Regions from separate parts of the Pseudoalteromonas sp. DSM 26666 genome, predicted to be linked through region 3. Evidence: predicted binding sites of a transcription regulator. Region 3 holds the regulator's gene; each other region holds the start of a gene.
What was found. The regulator LexA, encoded in region 3, represses DNA repair genes until DNA is damaged. The targets are predictions, from matches to a motif close to TACTGTATNNNNATACAGTA.
Positions count from the first base shown of each region.

Region 1: a site for LexA is predicted at 5,006-5,025, ahead of BM380_RS11450 (YebG family protein). Genes of this name have one in related genera too.
Region 2: a site for LexA is predicted at 1,791-1,810, ahead of BM380_RS10685 (exonuclease domain-containing protein). Genes of this name have one in related genera too.

Region 1 is NZ_FPAR01000005.1:265,631-273,115, forward strand. It holds gene BM380_RS11415 (TonB-dependent receptor) at 1-43, shown strand, start outside; gene BM380_RS11420 (peroxiredoxin) at 104-709, opposite strand; gene fadR (fatty acid metabolism transcriptional regulator FadR) at 946-1,659, opposite strand; gene nhaB (sodium/proton antiporter NhaB) at 1,961-3,532, shown strand; gene dsbB (disulfide bond formation protein DsbB) at 3,651-4,169, shown strand; gene BM380_RS11440 (DUF6170 family protein) at 4,171-4,473, shown strand; gene BM380_RS11445 (ComEA family DNA-binding protein) at 4,486-4,779, opposite strand; gene BM380_RS11450 (YebG family protein) at 5,077-5,376, shown strand; gene putP (sodium/proline symporter PutP) at 5,588-7,099, opposite strand; gene BM380_RS11460 (EAL and HDOD domain-containing protein) at 7,444-7,485, shown strand, end outside.
Region 2 is NZ_FPAR01000005.1:106,115-113,599, forward strand. It holds gene BM380_RS10685 (exonuclease domain-containing protein) at 1-1,778, opposite strand, end outside; gene BM380_RS10690 (sugar porter family MFS transporter) at 2,265-3,689, shown strand; gene BM380_RS10695 (OmpP1/FadL family transporter) at 3,892-5,151, shown strand; gene BM380_RS10700 (YeeE/YedE family protein) at 5,155-5,568, shown strand; gene BM380_RS10705 (DUF6691 family protein) at 5,572-5,973, shown strand; gene BM380_RS10710 (hybrid sensor histidine kinase/response regulator) at 6,048-7,485, opposite strand, start outside.
Region 3 is NZ_FPAR01000011.1:25,169-32,653, forward strand. It holds gene norR (nitric oxide reductase transcriptional regulator NorR) at 1-1,384, opposite strand, end outside; gene hmpA (NO-inducible flavohemoprotein) at 1,550-2,731, shown strand; gene BM380_RS15955 (endonuclease) at 2,771-3,424, opposite strand; gene BM380_RS15960 (hypothetical protein) at 3,677-4,057, shown strand; gene BM380_RS15965 (PaaI family thioesterase) at 4,087-4,530, opposite strand; gene lexA (transcriptional repressor LexA) at 4,729-5,346, shown strand; gene coxB (cytochrome c oxidase subunit II) at 5,840-6,982, shown strand; gene ctaD (cytochrome c oxidase subunit I) at 6,982-7,485, shown strand, end outside.

The DNA of each region.
Region 1 (7,485 bases), on a different contig from region 3:
TCGTGGTCGTTACATTTACACTAAAGTTAGCTTTTCGTTTTAATTTAAAATAATAAAAAAACCGCCATTTTGGCGGTTTTTTTTCTTAAACTAAAGGGCTAAATTATAGCTCGCCTTCGTTTTCAGATAAGAATTTAGCAACGCCTTCAGGGCTTGCGTCCATTCCTTTTTTACCTTCAGTCCAACCAGCAGGACATACTTCACCGTGCTCGCTGTGGAATGCTAGTGCATCAACCATACGGATCATTTCGTCGATGTTACGACCCAGTGGTAAATCGTTCACTACTTGGTGACGTACGTTACCTTCTTCATCGATTAGGAAAGAACCACGAAATGCAACGCCCGCTTCTGGGTGCTCAACGTCGTATGCTTTACAGATTTCGTGTTTAACGTCTGCAACTAGTGCGTATTGAACTTTACCAATACCGCCGTCTGCTACAGCCGTGTTACGCCATGCGTTGTGTGAGAATTGTGAATCGATAGAAACACCAATTACTTCTACGCCACGTTTTTGGAATTCTGCATAACGCTTATCAAAAGCAATAAGCTCAGAAGGACATACAAATGTGAAATCTAGTGGGTAGAAAAAGATTACTGCTTTTTTACCTTTGATTTTTTCGTGAAGGTTATAGCTATCTACAATCTCACCGTTACCTAGAACAGCTGCAGCGGTAAAGTCTGGTGCCTGGCGGCCTACTAATACACCCATTTTATTCTCCAAATATTTTGAGTTTATTGTCAATTGCTTACGCAATACTGATTACTAATATGGGCACTAATTTTAAAATTACAATAGCAACCATATTTAATTAAACGTTATTCTATGGCTATCAAAAATAAATTAACAATCGTATTTATAGATAGCACCGTTCTAAAATAGCGAACGCTTGATAAATGGACTAATTTTTAATCATAAAAAAACCTGCTTTAAGCAGGTTTCTTTTACTAATCCATAATATCGCTAGGCATATCACCGCGAATATGTTGCCATATTTCACCGGTTTGATGACCATATTTACGCATCATGAATATTGCACCATCGTGCTCTTTATTCTCAGCAAGCTTAGTTAAGTCTTTATAAAACTGGCGTGCAAGCTCGCGAGTGCGAGGATCTGAAAAGTAATGGCAGCCAATCTTAGAATAAAAACCTTTAAAGCCATTAAGGATGAGCACATAAATGCGATTGTTACCAGCAACAGCTAATTCATGATGAACTTTATAATCATAATCTGCAAACGCTTGCGCGCTGTCTTCTAATTCATCGCTTTGTGATAAAATTTCGATAACACGCTCTGGTGCAAGTTTTATAGCTGCACGGGTATAAATTGCGCTGATATTAGTACGTGCTGAGAGTAACTGATCGGTTAGCTCTGGCATTTTATCTTCATCTAAACGTGCCAGTGTTTCAAGGATATTTAATCCTGAGGTTTCCCAAAAGTTATTAACGCGAGTAGGTTTACCATGTTGTATTGTTAACCAACCGTCCCTAGCTAATCGCTGTAATACTTCTCGTAATGTGGTTCTAGTAACACCAATTAACTCTGAGAGTTCACGCTCAGCAGGCAGAATTGAACCTGGAGGAAAATCACCATTCCAGATTGACTCTACTATGTATTCCTCAGCAAATCCTGCTGGGCTTTTCGCTTTAAAAATTCTCATTCAATTCCTACTCGAATTAATTCACATCACATCGCTACATACGATTAACTGACTGATTGTACCAGACAAGCCACAACTAACAAGTAAAGTAAGTTAAATTACCTAGGTATGTGATTAAAAAGGCAACTTTACTTGTATGATTCGCTAGTTTTACCGATAGGTTTTAAACACAATATGAATGCCAACCTATTATTCATACCAGACACTTTGACTATTATTATTTAGTTGTTTACACCCTCTATAAGCTGGACTAAGTTAATGACATTAACCAGACTATTAAACGCCTCCCTAGGGAAAAATCATGCAACAGAGTGTCCCATCTGCAATATTTATAAATTTTTTAGGTAAAGCACCTCAATGGTATAAATACACCATTATTGCATTTTTAATAATTAACCCGCTGCTGTTTCAATTAAACCCTTATTTGTCTGGCTGGGTACTGGTTATTGAGTTTATTTTTACACTGGCCATGGCGCTCAAATGTTACCCACTGCAACCTGGTGGTCTACTTGCCATTGAGGCACTATTAATTGGTATGACATCAACCACGCAAGTTGAACATGAAATAGCACAAAACCTAGATGTGCTTTTATTACTTATTTTTATGGTTGCCGGTATTTATTTCATGAAAGATCTGCTGCTGTATATTTTTACCAAGTTAGTGGTTTCAGTAAGAAGTAAGACCGTTTTATCGCTTGCCTTTGCAATAGCTGCTGCGTTTTTATCAGCTTTTTTGGATGCCCTGACTGTAATGGCGGTTGTTATTGCGGTGGCCATGGGCTTTTATAGTATTTATCACAAGGTGGCCTCAGGAAAAGATTTTATTAGTGAGCACGATATTAACGATGATAACCAAGTAAAAGAGGTAAACCGTCAAGAGCTTGAAGAGTTTCGTGCTTTTTTACGTAATTTACTGATGCATGCCTCGATTGGGACCGCACTTGGCGGCGTGTGTACTATGGTTGGTGAACCACAAAATTTAATTATTGCAGAGCGAGCAAGTTGGCTATTTGGAGAGTTCTTTTTAAGAATGCTGCCCGTTTCTTTACCCGTGCTTTTTGCGGGCTTATTAACAACCTTTTTATTAGAAAAAACAAAAACCTTTGGCTATGGGGCAAAACTGCCAGAAACAATTCATGCTATTTTAAAAAACCATGCACAAACACTTGATAAAAAGCGCACCAAACGCGATAGAGTTAACCTCACAATTCAAGCACTAATCGCTATCTGGTTAATTACTGGCTTAGCGTTACATTTAGCAACCGTAGGCTTAATTGGCTTATCGGTGATTATTTTAGCCACGTCGTCTGCCGGTATAATAGAAGAGCACCAACTCGGTAAAGCCTTTGAAGAGGCCCTCCCCTTCACTGCACTACTTTGTGTATTTTTTAGTGTGGTTGCAGTAATCATCGATCAACAACTCTTTACTCCTGTGATTACTTGGGTACTAACATTTGAAGGGCACTTACAATTGGTGATGTTTTTTATCGCTAATGGATTGCTTTCAATGGTCAGTGATAATGTATTTGTCGGCACTGTATATATAAATGAAGTTGCTGCAGCTCTAAAAGCAGGTCAAATAACTCGAGACCAATTTGATTTACTTGCAGTGGCGATAAACACCGGCACAAACTTACCCAGCGTGGCCACCCCTAATGGTCAAGCTGCTTTCTTATTCTTACTTACATCAACACTAGCTCCCGTGTTACGCCTATCTTACGGTCGAATGGTGTATATGGCTTTACCTTACACTTTTGTGCTTACCTTTGTTGGGTTAAGCGCGACTTATTTTGGCTTGAGTGAAATAACCAGTTTGTTTTATGACTGGGGGATAATACAACACCACATCCCTGTAGCGAATTCTGGGCATTAAGAGCTTCCCCGACTTTGAGGAGCTAGGAAATTTCATAGCTCCTCACTTTTTCCCTTTTACTTGCTCCGCTGTTTATCCTACGTCATAATCTAAGCCCTTATTTAAATACGGATTTGTTATGAACTGGCTTGCTAATCTAAGTACTCAACGTACACCTTGGTTATTATTCAGTGGGATTGTTTTTCTGCTTGAAGTCATCGCGCTCTTTTTTCAATACAACATGGGATTAGCACCGTGCATTATGTGTATTTACCAACGCACCGCGGTATTAGGTTTACTTTTTGCCGGTATTATTGGCGCCAGTAAACCAAACAACCTCGTAGTCCGTATTGTCGCTTATACAGTGTGGGGGGTTTCAAGTGTATGGGGGTTACTAATAGCTCGTGAACACATTGAAATGCAAACAACCACTGACCCCTTTGCATTTAGCTGTGAGTTTGAGCCGAATTTTCCAGAGTTTATGCCATTACATCATTGGATACCGCAATTTTTTGAGGCAACCGGTGATTGCGGAAACATAGATTGGCAATTTGCAGGCTTAAGTATGCCAGCATGGATGGAAGTTATTTTTGTATTGTTTACCGCCACACTTTTTGCGTTAGTGGCCAGTCGATTAATCTCTAAAAAGTCACTTTAATATGTTTACTTTTTTTTCAAGCCACGTTGACGAACTTAAACACTTAAAAGTTCGTCAAAGACAAACCGTTATTGCGATCTCGTTAAGTATGCTCTCTCCTAGTGACAGAGTGTTAATGCGTATTGTAAAGCTTATGCTGCTAAGCCCATTTTTTTTAATATTTACCCTTTTTGAAGGATGGCTACTCGTGCCCTTTTTGATTGTGGCTGGTTTAAGCTACCCGCTACTAACCGCCCCCGTAGATGTTAATTTTGCTAAAAAGCACCTTGGTGCTGCCTTAAAACAGTTTGATCAGGGCGCATAGCGCCCTTTTAAGTTAAAACGCCACCTTTCCATCAAGTTTGGCTAGCATTTTTTTACCCACCCCTTTTACTTTAGCTAGATCTTCAAGTGATGCGAAATCACCATTTGTTTCTCTATAATCGATAATTGCCTGTGCTTTTTTCTTGCCAACACCTGGTAACTTAATTAACTGTTTTAAATCAGCAGTATTAATATTAACCACAGCTGATTGCATCTGCTCTGATAGCATATCGCTTTGCGCAAAGGTGGTACCCATAGGTAATAAACATAAAGCAGCGGCTAATGAGATGATTTTAATTAATTTCATACTATTTCCTTTTGTGTTCTTACATGAACATTCGTTGATTATTTACACCCAGCACTTTTACATAACGTTGTGGTTACTAAGTACTAACGGTAACAATCACTCCTTGCGACTCCTTTACTGCAACGCGTTATAAAGTGACTTAATAAATAAAGTAGAGTTACTCTTTATTGTCAACCAAGCTGCAGATAAACTAAGGCTAAAGCTTGCAAAACCACGCGCAAGCTTGTACTGTATATAAAAACAGTAATCTAATGATTTAAAATAATCATATTGCCACGTAAGTAAGCAGGAGAAATCATGGCTGTTGTTGTTAAATATGTTGTAGAACGAAACGGAGTCGAGCGCATGACGTTTACTACTAAAAAAGAAGCTGATGCCTATGACAAAATGCTCGATATTGCCGAGTCACTAGAACTCATGCTTGAAAAAGTAGATGTGCCACTAAGTGAACAACAGGTTGAGTCGCTCGCGCTGGAGATTGCAAAAAGTAAAGACGACTTTATGGCCGTACTTAAAGGTGGTAAAGAAGTACCCACTAAAGCTAAAAAAACAAAGTCAGATAACGTTGCGGATATAAAAGATAAAGCAGCGAGTTAGTACTTTTAAAAGCTCAATAGTAATTGTTAAAAAACTGAATTCGGTATTCGAATTCAGTTTTTTTATGCCTTTAAATAATAATAGCTAAAGGCAAGTAATCGGTGATTAAACGAGATGAATGGTCTTTTCTAAAGGTCAGCCAATAAAAAAATGCCAACCAGTTAAACTGATTGGCATTTATAAAAACCAACACTTTACGTTAGCTAATCAGTTACAATGACGATTCAACTTCATCAAACAGATCAGTAATTTCTTTTTTCGGTTCAGCTGTCACAAGGCTTCCTACCACAATAGCAATACTCGCTAAAATGAAACCTGGGACGATTTCATAAATTACACTGCTTAAGCTCTCACCATTAATGGTAATAGGCGCATAAATCCATACAAGCACTGTTAAAGCACCAACAACCATACCGCTAATAGCCCCTTTTAAGTTCATACGTTTCCAGTAAAGGCTAAACAAGACAAGTGGACCAAATGCAGCACCAAAACCAGCCCATGCGTTGCTAACTAAATCAAGTATTGAACTATTACGGTCATACGCTAGGTAAATAGCAAATAACGCAACCAGTATTACGCTAATACGCCCTACTAACACCAGCTCAGTTTGCGAGGCATCGCGGTTTAAGTAAATCTTGTAGAAGTCTTCAGTAAGCGAGCTTGAACACACCAATAATTGCGATGAAATCGTACTCATAATCGCAGCTAAAATAGCAGCCAGTAGGAAACCAGCAATTAATGGGTGGAAAATAAGTTCAGCTAATACTAAGAAAATGGTCTCTTTATCGGCAATAGGCATTTGGTTTTCAATCATAAAGGCAGCACCAAATAAACCAGTAAATACCGCACCAATCGCAGATAGTGTCATCCAAGACATACCAATACGACGCATAGTTGGCATTTCTTTTACTGAGCGAATAGACATAAAGCGAACAATAATATGTGGCTGACCAAAGTAGCCTAAGCCCCAAGCCATCGCAGAAATAATAGCAATGGTAGAACCACCAGCAAACCAATCAAGCATATTCAATGAATGGATTTCACTGGCTTTTGGTGAACTTAACAACTGCTGGTAATTTGCATTTGCTAAAGTATCCATAAATGGCTGATCAAGCATCATATAAGTAGCGATAGGTACTGCAAGCAAGGAGATAAACATAATACAACCTTGCACGAAGTCTGTTAGGCTAACCGCTAAAAAGCCACCAAATAAGGTGTAAACAACAACCACACCCGTGGTGATGTATAAACCCATTTCGTAACTCATCTGAAATGAATTTTCAAATAACTTACCACCGGCGACAACGCCTGATGATGTATACAAAGTAAAGAACACAATAATAACAATTGCAGAGATCACACGAAGGATATTCTTGTTATCATCAAAACGATTTGCAAAATAATCAGGGATGGTAATAGAGTCATTTGCTTTTTCAGTATAAACACGCAGTCTTGGGGCGACTAAGAAATAGTTTGCCCATGCGCCTAACACTAAGCCAATAGCAATCCAAACCTTGCTAAGCCCAAACAAGTACATTGCGCCAGGTAGGCCCATAAGTAACCAACCACTCATGTCTGATGCACCCGCTGATAAGGCAGCAACACTGGGGGCTAAATTACGACCACCTAGCATATACCCTGATATATCGCTGGTAGATTGCTTATATGCGTATAGTCCTATTCCCAGCATTACAATAAAATATAATGCCAGTGAAATAATCATTCCTGTTTCCAAATTTGCCTCCACTTAAATAAGTAATAACAGGCTTTTAATCCAAATAATGACTCTTGAAATCTTATAATTAAGACAGTATTGGAATAAAAGCTTTCTACTGAACTATAACACGGTAATTGCTAATAACTCCAACCCGCTCATTTAAGTAGATAAAAAACCATCGGTTAGCTCACTTTTGCAACAAATAAAATGAAAAACAATAAAATTAGATTAAGAAATACCAAACCAACCATAGTATTTTATTAATAATATTCATTTTACCGATGCTATTTTGAATGTTTTCCAATATATTATTACAATGTTAATCAATTTCTACTCTTTCGGAATCTTATATGTATTTTTACGCTGCTCGGCAACCTATTTTAGATCGCAAT
Region 2 (7,485 bases), on a different contig from region 3:
TTTATCAATGTGGTCCATGTATCAACTATTTCGCCCTGCTTTACTTTAACAATACCAATTTCGGTAATGCGGTTACCGCCTTTGAGGCCTCCTGTAGTTTCAATATCAACTACACTATAAATACGGTTAGGGTCTACATACCACTTCACCGCTGCAATATTTACGATAAAGCCACAGCTTTTTAAATTATCGATACTCACTAGCTGGTTTCTTTTAAGCTTATCTCCGGGCGCTTTAACCTCTTCAAAATGAACGGCATTGTTATCAACAATCATTAAATCGGGGTAACCATCTTTTAGCTGTCGGTAGTTTTTTGCCATGTTTTTTAAATGGCTTAATAGCGCATTTATCGGGCTGTTTAAAATAAGCATCTCTAATGGCTTTAATACATCTTTGTGCCATCTAAATAAGCCATTTGGTTGCTCATAATACTTCGCTGCATGGTTACACACTAAACGCAGCAATTTTTGGGTACTATTACACGCAGCTAGCCGCGCTTCTATTTGTGAGGATTGATTTAAATAAAAGGTGTCTGTTTTTAAGGCTTGCGGGTAAATATCAAATTCATTACAAGGCGGTGTCGGGGTTTCAATAAAAAGTTCCTGCCAAAAAACCAGCGCAAATAAGCTTTGCCACAAAGTATTTTCAGTATAAAAAACCTGTTTGCCTTGACGAGTGTAGTGATCACTTACACCTAACTCAACATCGCCACGGTAAAGTTCATCAACCTCTATAATACAGCGTGTACTGGCTAACATTTCACTAAGCCGTGAGCGTGTTTGCTTGTTAAATTTGCGCATTAAAAAGTCATCCGCAAAGTACAGTAACTCATCGGTGAGCGGATTTTCTATAATTTTCTCAAGTTGCGCCTTTACCCATTCTTTATTACCTAAACGGTATTGCTCTCTTATTTGAATTTCTAGTGCGTGCGCATCGTCTTCGCAGGCATTGAGTACATCAAACGCTAATACAGGGTTAGTTGTTTTTAGTTGCTTATAAAGTATGACCAATAACTTATTCTTTAGCTCTCGAGCTACAACCCCTACTGCTAATTCATTTATTAACTGTTTTGCTAACGTCTCATTTTCATTGTCATCTTTCGCGTTTTTAACGGCTAACCGAAAACGGTTTAACACATAGTTAGATTGCGCTTCCTCAATTGAGTCAAAGCGAGACAAACTTTCATTATGCCCTTGCCTAACAGGAGTTACCCCTAAGTCTCTTAGTACAAACCGGTTTTGATGATTCACATCACCGGCACTGAGCCTGCCAATATACAAAAACTCAAAATACTGGTAACACTCATCTCTATTATTGATCACGTACTGATTATACAAATGCGAAAGACGCTCTGGCTTAGATTCAAAAAATGAAATAGCGACTTCAACTAAACAACTTTTAGCAGCACTTTTTTTAAATAATGGTGGCTGCTCTTGTTGAGATAACAACTCAATTAAGGCCGGCTTTGTTAGATGACTAAGCAGTTGCTTAGCGTCTGCTTGTGAGGGTTCACAGATTAACCCAGCTGTTTTTAAATTAAAAAGTGCCTGATAAGGCGAAATAATCTCTTCATAATTTAATGACTGAGTTTGCACTAAATAAGGTTTACGAGAATAAATACGTGCTAGCATGCATTGGCTTTGCTCGTCGAGGGTGTTTATTTTATTAATAAATGTAATGTGCTTTTGCTCAAGTAAATGCATACATTTATCGCTCACAAAGCCTATTAGCTCTTTAAAATGTGCCAAATAATATTTTGCTGGTAACTCTTTTCTCATAACAACCGCCAATACTGTATATAAAAACAGTATAATTATTTGAGCGCTTTTAGCAACCCAATTGGGAGTTAATAGCCTTTTAGAATTTAAATTGATTCAATCTCGGGCGCTTTAATTTCAGCGAGGTTTGTTACTTAATAAACTAAGTTAAAACCGAGCACCCTTTTTATACCCTGGCCCTTATCTTCACCTGTGTAGATAGCAGAACCCTTCAAGCAGTGCGTGTTTAACATTAACGAAGCGTTAGTACCTATTTACGGGCATTCACATGGCAAAAGATCTATTTTGCTTAAAAACCAAACACACTGCTGAAACTTCAACCTCAAAAGATAAACAGACCCTCGCGCAACTCAATTAATTTATTTATGCATACGTATTACTATTGAAATATCTTTTTTAGCGTGATTACTCTGTGCTAAGGTTGCCCGCAAATTATTAGTGGTACTTTAACTTCATTACACATAATAAAAATTAGGATTGAACAACATGACAACACAGCATGCAACTAAAGGTGAGCAAAGCGCACAGACAAAGTGCTCACTTTTATACGTTATTTTTATATCGGCTGTTGCCGCCATTGGTGGCTTTTTATTTGGTTTTGATTCAGGCGTTATAAATGGCACTGTATCGGCATTAGGTAATACATTTAACTCAAGCAGTGTAGCAACAGGGTTTAATGTTGCCTCTGTTTTACTTGGTTGTGCGCTGGGTGCTTTAGCTGCTGGCCCATTAGCTGACAAATTTGGCCGTCGCGCTATTATGATTGTCACTGCACTTATATTTGCTATCAGTGCATTTGGCTCTGGTATTGCTGATAGCTCAGCTGAGTTTATTTTTTACCGCTTATTTGGTGGATTAGGTATAGGTGCGGCATCTGTTTTAGCGCCGGCTTATATTGCAGAAGTAGCACCTGCCAGCTTACGCGGCCGTTTAGCAACACTGCAGCAGCTTGCTATTGTGCTGGGTCTGTTTGCTGCCTTTTTAAGTAACTACCTAATTGCTAATGCCGCAGGCGGTGCCGAGGGTATTTTACTGTTAGACTTAGCAGCATGGCGCTGGATGTTTTGGGCTGAACTGGTTCCTGCAGGCTTATTTTTAATTGGGGTCTTGTTTATTCCTGAGTCACCGCGTTACTTAGTCGCACAAGGCAAGCTTAAACACGCTAAAACTGTATTTAATAAAATTTCAAACGATGATGCTGATGCGCAAATCAATGACGTTAAGCAGTCTCTGAAAAGCGATAAAAAACCAAGTATTCGCGATTTATTTATCGATGGCAGTAAAAAGGTACACTCTATTGTTTGGGTGGGTGTGGCCTTGTCAGTGTTTCAACAATTTGTTGGTATTAACGTGGTATTTTATTACGGTTCAGAGCTTTGGCAAGCCGCTGGTTTTGATGAGTCACAATCACTGTTTATAAACGTGCTTGCGGGTACCACTAATATTTTGTCTACTTTTATTGCTATTGCTTTAGTTGATAAAGTGGGACGTAAGCCATTGTTACTGGTAGGTAGTATAGGTATGTTTATTAGTTTAAGTGCACTTACCTACACCTTTGGCAGTGCAGGCCTTGATGAAGCGGGCAAGTTAGCACTTAGCGAAAATATGGGTACCTTTGCTTTAATAATGGCTAACCTGTTTGTGGTATTTTTTGGTTTAAGCTGGGGCCCAATTGTGTGGGTACTGCTTGGTGAAATGTTTAATAACCGCATTCGCGGCGCCGCGCTTGCAGTTGCTGCTAGTGCGCAGTGGATAGCTAACTTTGCTATTACTATGACCTTCCCTATCATGCTAGGTAGTATTGGTTTAGCAGGCGCCTATGGCTTTTATACCCTCTCGGCGTTTATTAGTGTGTTTTTTGTAGTTAAATACATTAAAGAGACACGCGGTATGAAGTTAGAGTCAATGTAATTACTTGGCTGGAGTAAAATAGCGCTTAAAAATGCTGTTTTACTCCAGTGTATTTAACCCTCCTTTGTAAGCCCTTTCATTTACCTGTTCCTCATCCACAAACAATATGCTTTTTTAGTATATATAATCTTTTAAAGTTCTTTTTTGGAATATAAAAAGTTAGCTATTGTTCTCCAACTTTCTCTACTTAGTCTCAATTTAAATGAAAAAACAGTTACTCTCAGGCCTTGTTTTCACCTCTGCGTTAAGCACATTTAATGTATTTGCAACGAATGGCTATTTTACTCATGGCTACGGTATGACTCACAAAGGCATGGCAGGTGCTGGTGTAGCGTTATCAGAAGAATTAATGTCGGGTGCAAATAACCCGGCTACTTTTTCAGCTAATGGCACGCAAATGTCGGTAGGCATAGAATTATTTGCTCCTGAGCGTAACTACACCGCTGCAAAGGTCGATGAATACTTTCCCAATGCACTGTATTTGGACGCAACAACCAAAAAAAGTGATAACAGCTTATTTGCAATTCCCGAATTTGCTATTGGCCATCAATTAAATGAGCGCATTAATATTGGCCTATTAGTTTACGGTAACGGCGGAATGAACACAGAATATGTGGCTGCTTCTGCCCCTCAAGGCACATTTTATGGCGGCACCACTGGTGTTGACTTAAAACAGTTATTTGTCAGTCCAACCATGAGCTATCAATTAAATGAACAAATACGCCTAGGTGTTTCTGCTATTTATGTAGTGCAACAATTTGAAGCACAAGGTTTGGCAAATTTTGCCGCCTTTTCGCAAAAGCCAGAGGCGCTGTCTAATAATGGCGTTGATACCAGCACAGGCATTGGAATGCAACTTGGGATCAGCCACATTATTAATTCGTCATTTAGCTGGGGCGCCAGTTACCGTTCATCAGTGTCTATGGATGAATTTGACCGTTACAGCGGCCTGTTTGCAGAGCAAGGCGGGTTTGATTTACCAAGCTCTATTCAGCTCGGTACCGCTTGGCAGTTTTTACCATCGCACCAAGTGGTGTTTGATTGGCAAAAAATAAATTACAGTGAAGTAAAAAGTATCGCCAACCCTATCACTAATTTAATGTCAGCGCCACTAGGGGCTGAAGCCGGAGCAGGCTTTGGTTGGCACGATATGAGTATTTATAAACTGGGTTATCAATGGCAACGCACTGAGCAACAAAAAATTAGGTTTGGTGCTTCTTATACTGAGCAACCCATTCCATCATCTGACATTTTATTTAATATTTTAGCGCCCGGTGTGCAAGAATGGCATTTTACAGCAGGCATTAGTCATGCGCTTAGTGACGCGGTAGAATTTAACGCAATGGCTTTTTATTCACCCTCTAAAAATGTAACAGGTGCAAACTATTTAGCGCCTAATCAACAACTATCAATTTCAATGGAACAATCAGGATTGGGTGTATCCCTTGCTTGGAGGATTTAAACGATGACAACCGAATTCACACCACTATCTGGGGCTATTGGCGGTGGGTTAATTGGTCTAGCCTGCGCGTTATTACTGGTTTTATTTGGTAAAGTAGCGGGAATTTCAGGGCTTATAAAATCAATTTTTAATCCACTGGCAGCAGCTTCTCGTTGGAAACTGTGTTTTGTGATGGGGTTATTACTAGCAGGTGTATTTATACAATTATTTGCCCCTGAGCTGTTAGTAGGCGAATTAAACTTATCGCCTTGGATGATTATTATTGCAGGGCTTTTGGTCGGTGCGGGGACCACGTTAGCGAATGGCTGCACGAGTGGTCACGGCGTATGTGGTATGTCTCGCTTTTCGGCCCGTTCATGGGTATCAACCTGTACGTTTATGGCAATCGCCATTATCACCGCTAATTTAGTAGGGTAAATCATGCACGCAATTATTACGCTTATTTTAGGGTTTGTATTTGGTTTGGGACTAATTATTAGTGGCATGACCAACCCAGATAAAGTGCTTAACTTTCTCACTTTTAATCAGCAATGGGACGGTAGCTTAATTATTGTTATGGCTGTTGCAATGACCATTATGATGGGCGCATGGTTTTGGCTCACTAAAAAAGGCACGCCGGTGTTTAACGACAAACTAAGCCTTAGCGATTTAAAAAAGGTCGATACGCGGTTAATTACTGGCTCTATTTTATTTGGTTTAGGTTGGGGCTTAAGCGGCGTGTGCCCGGGCCCCGGGCTTGTACAACTGGTATCACTTAAAACAGAGTTTTGGCTATTTTTTGCTTCCGTACTTGGCGGTATGTGGCTGACCAAAAAAGTATAATATGAATTGCCGAGCACGCCTCGGCCACTTAGCATACTAACCGTGATCTATGTTGTGTGCTCTTCAACTGCTGCTCAACTGAGTATATTACCAATCACTGTATATAAATCATCGCTATTAATGGGTTTGGCTATAAAGTCATCCATACCAACAATTAAACAGCGCTGCTTATCTTCCTCATAAGCATTTGCAGTGATCGCCACTATAGGTACTCGTAAGCCGGTTTTAATTTCAGTGGTTCTAATCGCGCGAGTGCATTCATAGCCATCCATGTTCGGCATTTGGCAATCCATTAAAATCAAATCAAACGACTGACTATTCAATACTTCAAGCGCCTTTAAGCCATCTTCAGCCATTGTTAAACTCGCTTTAGTAGGCTCAAGCATTTTTGCAATCACCTGTCGGTTAATCGCATTATCTTCTACCAACAGTATGCGTTTATCCAAAAGATTTGGCTGCGAAGCTGTTTTTTTAGGTAACTTTGAGGGAGCGTCTGCTGATTCTGGCGCACTAATACTAAAGGTGAACGTACTACCTTTACCCTCTTCACTGTGTAAATGAATTTCACCGTCCATCATTTTTATTAGCTTTTGAGAAATAGCCAGCCCCAGCCCTGTTCCGCCATACTTACGAGCAACGCCCACATCTGCCTGGGTAAACTCACTAAATAATAATGATTGCTGTGCCTTTGCAATACCAATACCGCTATCTTCAACGCTAACCTGAAGTTTATTATCGTTATAATCGAACGATAATCGCACAAAGCCTTGCTCTGTAAATTTATACGCATTAGAGAGTAAATTAATAATCACCTGATTTAAGCGTAATTCATCAACACTAATATACAGTGGTAAATTTGTGGTTTGAATTATGCTAAATTCTACTTCTTTAGTACTAACAATCGGCGTAAATAAAGAGCGTATATTTTCGATAAATGGAGCTACCTGCGTGGGTCTACTATTTAGCTCCATGGCATTTGCTTCAATTTTAGAAAAATCTAAAATATCGTTAAGAATATTAAGCAAGTTTTTTGCGCTTTTTTGCTGCGTGAGCAACAACTCTTTTTGTTCATTACTTAAAGACTGATCTCGAAGCAAAACCTCTCCCATACCTAATATGCCATTCATAGGTGTACGAAGTTCGTGACTCATATTAGCTAAAAATTGTGACTTAGCGATATTTGCTTCATTAGCGAGTTTAACGGCTTGTGTTAGCTCAGTTGTTTGTTCTGCTACTTTATCTGCTAGTTGCTGATTAAATTGGCTAAGTTGTTTATTAAGGTCTTCATTTTTTACATTAGAGGCTTGCAAACTTTTGATTGAATGCAGAAGTGCATTGCCCAACATTTCAAATTGTTGCTGTAATTGCAGTACTTCGTACCAACTAGAATCGGTATTAAATACGTGTTTTTTAGTTTTACTAAAGCTGTTGATTAAATTAGTTAACTCTATGATGGGTTTAACCAGCAAATGGGTGAATTTATAAATAAATAATACCACCAGTGCAATGGAA
Region 3 (7,485 bases):
GTGGGATTACAAGCTGGTTTGAGTGTTCAAGAGCCAAGGTGTTAACAGCGCTTAAATTTAGCTCACAATGCGCAGGTTCAATAGTAATAATTGGTTGCTGCCACTGATGTTGTTTAGCCTTTAATGCAGCCCGATTAATCACATGCTCAAGCTCCCTCACATTGCCTGGCCAGTCATATTTTTTAAGCAGCAGTTGCGTTTCAATACTGAGTTTTAGCTGTTTAATAGCGAGCTTGCGGGCTGTTTTTTCTGCAAAATAACCGGCTAATAAAATAACATCTTCATCACGGGCTTTCAATGGAGCGACTGTGAGTGGATAAACACTTAATCGATGGTACAAATCGGCGCGAAACCGTCCTTGTGTTACTTCGTGTTTTAGGTCGCGATTGGTTGCTGCAATCACTCTAACATCGACATATTTAAGTTCATCTTCGCCAACGGTTTGTACTTCGCCACTTTGCAGTACGCGTAATAATTTACTTTGCATAGCCAGAGGCAGCTCGCCGATTTCATCTAAAAATAAGGTGCCGCCATCGGCTAACTGAAATTTACCTTGGCGGGCATTTTGGGCGCCGGTAAAAGCGCCTTTTGCATGGCCAAAAAATTCACTTTCTGCGAGGTTTTCAGGCAGTGATGCACAATTTAAATGAATTAATGGCTGATCTTTACGTGCGGAGTGTAAGTGAATATTACGTGCCACCAACTCTTTGCCGACCCCAGTATCACCTAAAATAAGGACACTAAAGTTTGATGCCGCAACCAGTTTTATCTCATTTTTAAGCGTTTGTATTGCAGAGCTTTGGCCAATAATTTCACCACCATCACGTTTGAGCGCCTCACGGTTTAACGCTTGTACTAATTCACTAGAGTGCTGCGCATGTTGTTTGTAATGGGCAAGCTCTAGGGCTGTTTTAAAGTGCGCACTGCACAAGGTTTGTAAGGTGTTGAGTGTATCAGTGGTAATACCGTCAAACGCATTGGCGTTAAGGCTATCAAAGGTCAGAATGCCAAGTAGTGCGTTTTTATCATAAAGGGGTAACCCTAAGCAGGCATGCACTGGAATATCACCGGTTTTAGCCAGTAGTAGCCCGTCGTATGGATCAGGTAGTGGACAGTCATGTGCAAATTGCAGAGCCAAACGACTACTGCAGATGGCTTTAAGGCGAGGATGCTCCGCAATATCAAAACGTCGTCCTAGGCTATCGGGCATAAGCCCTTTAATGGCTAAGGGTTTTAATTGCTCACCTTGGCAAATTAATAATGCACTGGCATCGCTGGGAATAACACGTTCAACCGTGGCTAAAAGTTGCTCAAAACTGTGAGCATGTAACGTACTTTGCGCAAGTTCTAATGCAACTTGCGTCAGGTTGAATTGTTGGTTCATGTCAAAATGACCTGTTAGTGTATTTTTACAGGTTTTATAGTAGGTCATAAAGACCCATCTTGTAAAGCGAGTTAATTTAACATTTTGAATATTATAGGTTTAATTAGTTGGCACACTCTGTGTAATGCTAAATGCAAGCAGTTAGTTATTACATAGGAAATAAACATGTTATCCGATAAAACCATACAAATAGTTAAAAGCACGGTGCCATTGCTTGCAGAGGCAGGTACGGTCGTAACCGATCATTTTTACAAGCGCATGTTTAGTCATAATCCCGAGCTTAAACATATTTTTAATATGACTAATCAAGAAACGGGTCGTCAGCAATTTGCATTATTTAATGCGTTGGCTGCGTACGCGCAAAATATTGATAATTTAGCCGTGTTAAAAGAGGCGCTAGCGCGAATTAATCATAAGCATACCAGCTTAAATATTTTATCTGAGCATTATCCTATTGTGGGCGCACATTTAATCGGTACGTTAAAAGAGCTTATTCCTGAGCAGTTTACTGCCGATGTTGAATATGCGTGGCGCGAGGCCTACGGTGTACTTGCTGATATTTGTATTACCGAAGAAGCGGCATTGTATGCGCACAGTAAAAACAACCATGGTGGCTGGGCAGGCACGCGCCAGTTTGAAATTACTGATAAACATGTTGAATCTGAATTCGTAACTAGTTTTACGCTGACACCTGTGGATGGTAAAGCAGTTATTACCTACAAGCCAGGACAGTACATTGGCATTAAAGTTAAGCCTGAGGGCGCAGAATATGAAGAGATCCGCCAGTATTCTATTTCGCAAAAGAGCAATGCTAAAAACTATCGTATTAGCGTTAAAAAAGAGTGCCAACCAAAGCCTGGCGTGGTGTCTAATTATTTACACTCACTAGAGCAAGGCGCACGAGTAGAGTTATACCCGCCAGCGGGAGACTTCATTTTAAAAAATGAGGCAACTCCAGTGGTACTTATTTCAGCAGGCGTTGGCCAAACCCCGATGATGGCGATGCTGCAAACGCTACTTAGTGGTGATAAAAATCAAGCGATTAGTTATTTGCACGCGTGTGAAAACAGCCGCGAATTTTCATTTAAAGGGTATTTAGCGCAGCAAACGGCAATGCATCCACAGCTAAAAACATTTACTTGGTTTAATCAAGGTGGCGAGGAGTGTGATTTCACTGGGCTAATGGATTTAACGGTGCTTGAGGCATCATTACCTATTAGCGAAGGGGCATTTTATTTGTGTGGACCAGCATCATTTATGGCTTACGTAAAAGACCAGCTACTTGATTTAGGTGTGCAAAGCTCAAACATTCACTACGAAATATTTGGACCACACCAAGCGTTATAGGTTAATTAAAAGCGTGTGTTACACGCTTTTAATTTAAACTTACAGCTTTTTACTATTTGTGTTAGCAGCATAAGCTTGTTGTTGCCAAGCATTAAATAGCTTTTGTTGTTTAGCTGAAATTTTTAAACCATACGTTTTTTGCATGTAAGCGTACGCATCGGCAATGCGTTTACGTGCATGAACAGGCGGTTCAACAACACGTTGTTTAAAATTAACTTTAACCTCACAGCGACCATATTGCGTCGCGTTTTGGGCTAACATGCCAAAGCGGTAGTTTGAGCGATCGGCGTTAATTTCACCAATTGCAGGGGCTAAATTGTTTATATCGGCTTCCATCATGCGAAACTTAGCGCTAACTTTGCGGCAGTTTTTACGCCCACCATCTTGCCAACATTGTAACTGGTGACCAAATTCCCATGCAGGGACAATATGTTCCCATTCAATTCGCAATGCACGTTGATTTACTTTGCCTGAGCGGGTTAGTGTGTTGCGAGGCACGTAGCCACAATGGGTAGGATCGGGTACTAACTTTTTGCCTTGTTTTTTTATATCGCAACCACAATAAATACTTTTAGCGTTTTCGGGAAGGGTATTAATTAAGTGCTTTTTGGCACTCGAAAACCGCGTAAATTGTTCGCCCATTGCTGAAAAACAAGCACAGCAAGCCAACAAAGCTAAAATAAACCGAATCATATCCATCACATACGTGAACTACAGGAGCGCCTAGTTTAAGGCCTAGAATAAAAAAGTAAACTGCCACCGGCATGCTTTAATTTTAATTTGCGTATTTTGTGTAGGGCGTTTTTTAGGAGTAAATAGTGGGCAATATTCATAGGCTAACGCTAAAAATGCGTTAATGCAGTGATTCCAGCGTTGTTGATTTGGTATAACGGTAAAACTGCGTTAAAGTTTGCAATGAAATTAATAGAGGGTAAAAACGAGATAATGTCGGAAATTCAATTTTTAAATGTAGATCTAGAGCTTGAGTCAAAGCAAGATATTAGCGTATTAGTTGCTGATTTAAAAAAGGTCGCAACTATTTTACATTATGATAAAGACGAATACCGTCAACTTGCTCGCATTGAGGTTGCAGGTGAAATAACCACGCCAGATAAAGCGATTAATCACTTGTGTGAGTTAATCGAGTCGTGTTCACGCAATGCATTAAAGCAATGGTTGAGTTGTTCACGCAGAACTTTCGATATTGGGTTTGAGTCTGGCACTTCGCCAAAATGCTTTAACCAAGCCTTACATGCAGATACCTTGTTACGTATATCTGCAATTGGTGCAGGCGTAGAAATTACTATTTACCCTCTCGAAAAGTAATTTAACTTCAACCTTGGTTAATTGATTTACTAGCCTTTTCGCTCAACTACGGCTGCGGTCATCCGTGATACGCAGCAAAGCTCATTGCGGCTATTGGTTATTTTAATATCCCAAACCGAGCTGCGTTTGCCGATATGATAAGCTCTCGCTGTGGCCGTTAATGTGCCATTGCGTGATGCCTTTAAATGACTTGCACTGATCTCTTGGCCAACACAATAAAATCGATTGAAATCAACCACAAAATTAGCGGCATAACTTGCTACTGTTTCAGCAAGCACCACATTTGCACCACCATGAACGATACCCATAGGGTTATGATGCTCTGGAATTGCCGGCATAGTTGCCACTAAGTAGTCATCACCAATTTCACTGATCTCTATTCCCATGGTTTTCATGAGTGTCCCTTGGCCTGTAATACCTTGATCTAATTGCTTACAAAACTCTAATGTAATCGGTTGATGCCAAATACTCATGCTAGCTCCTTGGATAAGTAATTGAGAATTAAAATTTATTAATATGATAATGCGTTGCTAATAATTACATTTATCACCCTGCTTTTAAAGTAGGTTATTGTTTGATGATAACGACATATAAAGCATTAATTTATATTTGCGATTTTTAAATAACTGTATATACTCACAGTTAATTGTACTGTATGGAAAACCAGTTGTATGCGACCATTAACGAAACGCCAAGCGCAAATACTCGAACTCATTAAAGTGTTTATTAAAGACACTGGTATGCCTCCTACACGTGCCGAAATTGCACAAACACTGGGTTTTAAAAGTGCGAATGCTGCAGAAGAACACTTAAAAGCACTGGCCAAAAAAGGTGTGATTAAAATGAAGCCAGGCGCGAGTCGGGGCATTCAGCTTGTTGAAGAAGAGGAGCCAGAGCAGTTAGGCTTACCTTTAATTGGCAGGGTGGCTGCCGGTGAGCCAATATTGGCGCAACAGCATGTAGAAAGCCACTGTAAAATTGACCCTTTAATGTTTAAACCTGCGGCCGATTTTTTATTGCGTGTTAACGGTATGAGTATGAAAGACATTGGTATTATGGATGGTGATTTACTTGCTGTGCATAAAACCCAAGTTGCCGAAAATGGACAAGTTATTGTTGCCCGTGTTGACGACGATGTAACCGTGAAGCGTTTAGAAAAAGCGGGCAGAAAAGTACTCTTACATGCTGAAAATGATGAGTTTTCAGCTATTGAGGTCGATTTAGAAAATGAGTCGTTCAATATTGAAGGCTTAGCGGTAGGTGTTATTCGTAACGCTGACTGGATGTAGTATTAAAGCATAATTTAGCGCTTAATAGTGATTAGGCGCTGGGTTTGTTAGCAGCACAATGTCTAACTTATCAAATGTATGACTATATGTTGTTAAGTGCTTCTCCTATCATAAATAAAATCACTAAATACTTTATAAATAAACAAATTTACTCTGCTTTTTTAAGTTAACAATTTTTTATATTTCTATCCTGTAATTTCAATACACCCCTTACTAAACCTGACTCTTAGATTAATTGCCTGACTAGTTGCTATTTTTTTAGCTGCGCATTTTAAAAAATACACCTTGTTTATTTTTCATACTCACCTTGCTTATTGTTTATTTTTTAACTAGTTATTAAAGAGCTGGAATAAAAATAACTCACAGCTTAGTCGTTTTGAGAACACACATTTACTAAATCCAGCACCCTTATAAAAAATAAAAATAACGAATAGGCGTTTAAGCCGTATGCCTCTTCGCTTTGCGTCAGCAATAGCATCAAAGGAGCCGTCACATGGGTAAGCTGAGTTCTTCCTTGTGGCTTATATTGTTTGTTTTTTCGCAGAATGTGCTTGCTAATAGCCAATATAATATGCGTAAAGGCGTAACCGATATAAGTAATAATGTATACCAACTGCACATGACTATTTTTTTAATATGTTGTGTGATTGGGGTGATCGTGTTTGCCATTATGTTTTGGGCACTCATTCATCATCGCAAATCTAAAGGGGCTGTCCCTGCCCAATTCCATGAAAGCACCAAAGTAGAAATACTGTGGACTGCGATCCCTTTTGTCATATTAATTGTTATGGCCATTCCTGCGACTAAAACCTTAATTGCCATGGAGGATGCCAGCAAAGCTGATCTCACCATTAAAATTACAGGCTCACAGTGGAAGTGGCATTACGAGTATATGGGGGAGGACGTTGAGTTTTATTCCATGCTAGCTACCCCTCAAAATGAAATAACCAACCTTGCTGATAAAAACCCGAATTATTTACTTGAAGTAGATAAACCGCTGGTACTACCAATTAATCAAAAAGTACGTTTTTTAATGACTTCAGATGATGTTATTCACTCATGGTGGGTGCCTGACTTTGCCGTTAAAAAAGATGCAAACCCTGGCTTTATTAACGAAACATGGACCAATATTAATGAGGTCGGTACTTACCGTGGGCAGTGTGCAGAGCTTTGCGGTAAAGATCATGGTTTTATGCCTGTTGTAGTAGAAGCTAAAACAGAAGAAGACTTCAAAACGTGGTTAGCAGAGGCTAAACAAGCCAAACAAAAAGCAGCTGAGGCAGACGCTGCGTTATTAGACCAAGTTGTACCAAAAGAAGAGCTGATGGCGCTTGGTGAGCAGGTTTATATGGCGAGCTGCGCGGCGTGCCATCAACCAACTGGCTTAGGCTTACCAGGTGTTTTTCCGGCTCTTAAAGGCAGCCCAATAGTCATAGGTGATATCAAAGGGCATATAGATATTTTGCTCCACGGTAAACCGGGTACGGCTATGCAGTCTTTCGCAAAGCAATTATCAATCAAGCAAATAGCAGCTGTTATTACCTATAAACGCAACGCGTGGGGTAATGACACTGGTGATGTAATTCAACCGAGCGAGATACAAGCGGCACTGGATGCTGATGGGGAGGCTAAATAATGAGTAGCATTGCAGAACAACCTAATACCAATGAGGCTCATCATGCCCATCAACCTGCCACAGGCTTTAAGCGCTGGTTATTTACAACCAACCATAAAGATATAGGTAGCTTATATTTAATTTTTTCACTCACCATGTTTTTAATTGGTGGGGCAATGGCGATGGTTATTCGAGCTGAGTTATTTCAGCCGGGCCTACAACTGGTTGATCCTCACTTTTTTAATCAAATGACCACAGTGCATGGTTTAATAATGGTGTTTGGTGCGGTTATGCCAGCCTTTACCGGCTTGGCAAACTGGATGATCCCGCTAATGATTGGTGCGCCAGATATGGCCTTACCGAGAATGAATAACTGGAGCTTTTGGATTTTACCGTTTGCGTTTTTAATCCTATTAGCTTCATTATTTATGCCTGGTGGTGGCCCTGCATTTGGTTGGACCTTTTACGCGCCGCTTTCCACCACTTATAGTAACGACAACACAGCAATGTTTGTATTTGCTGTG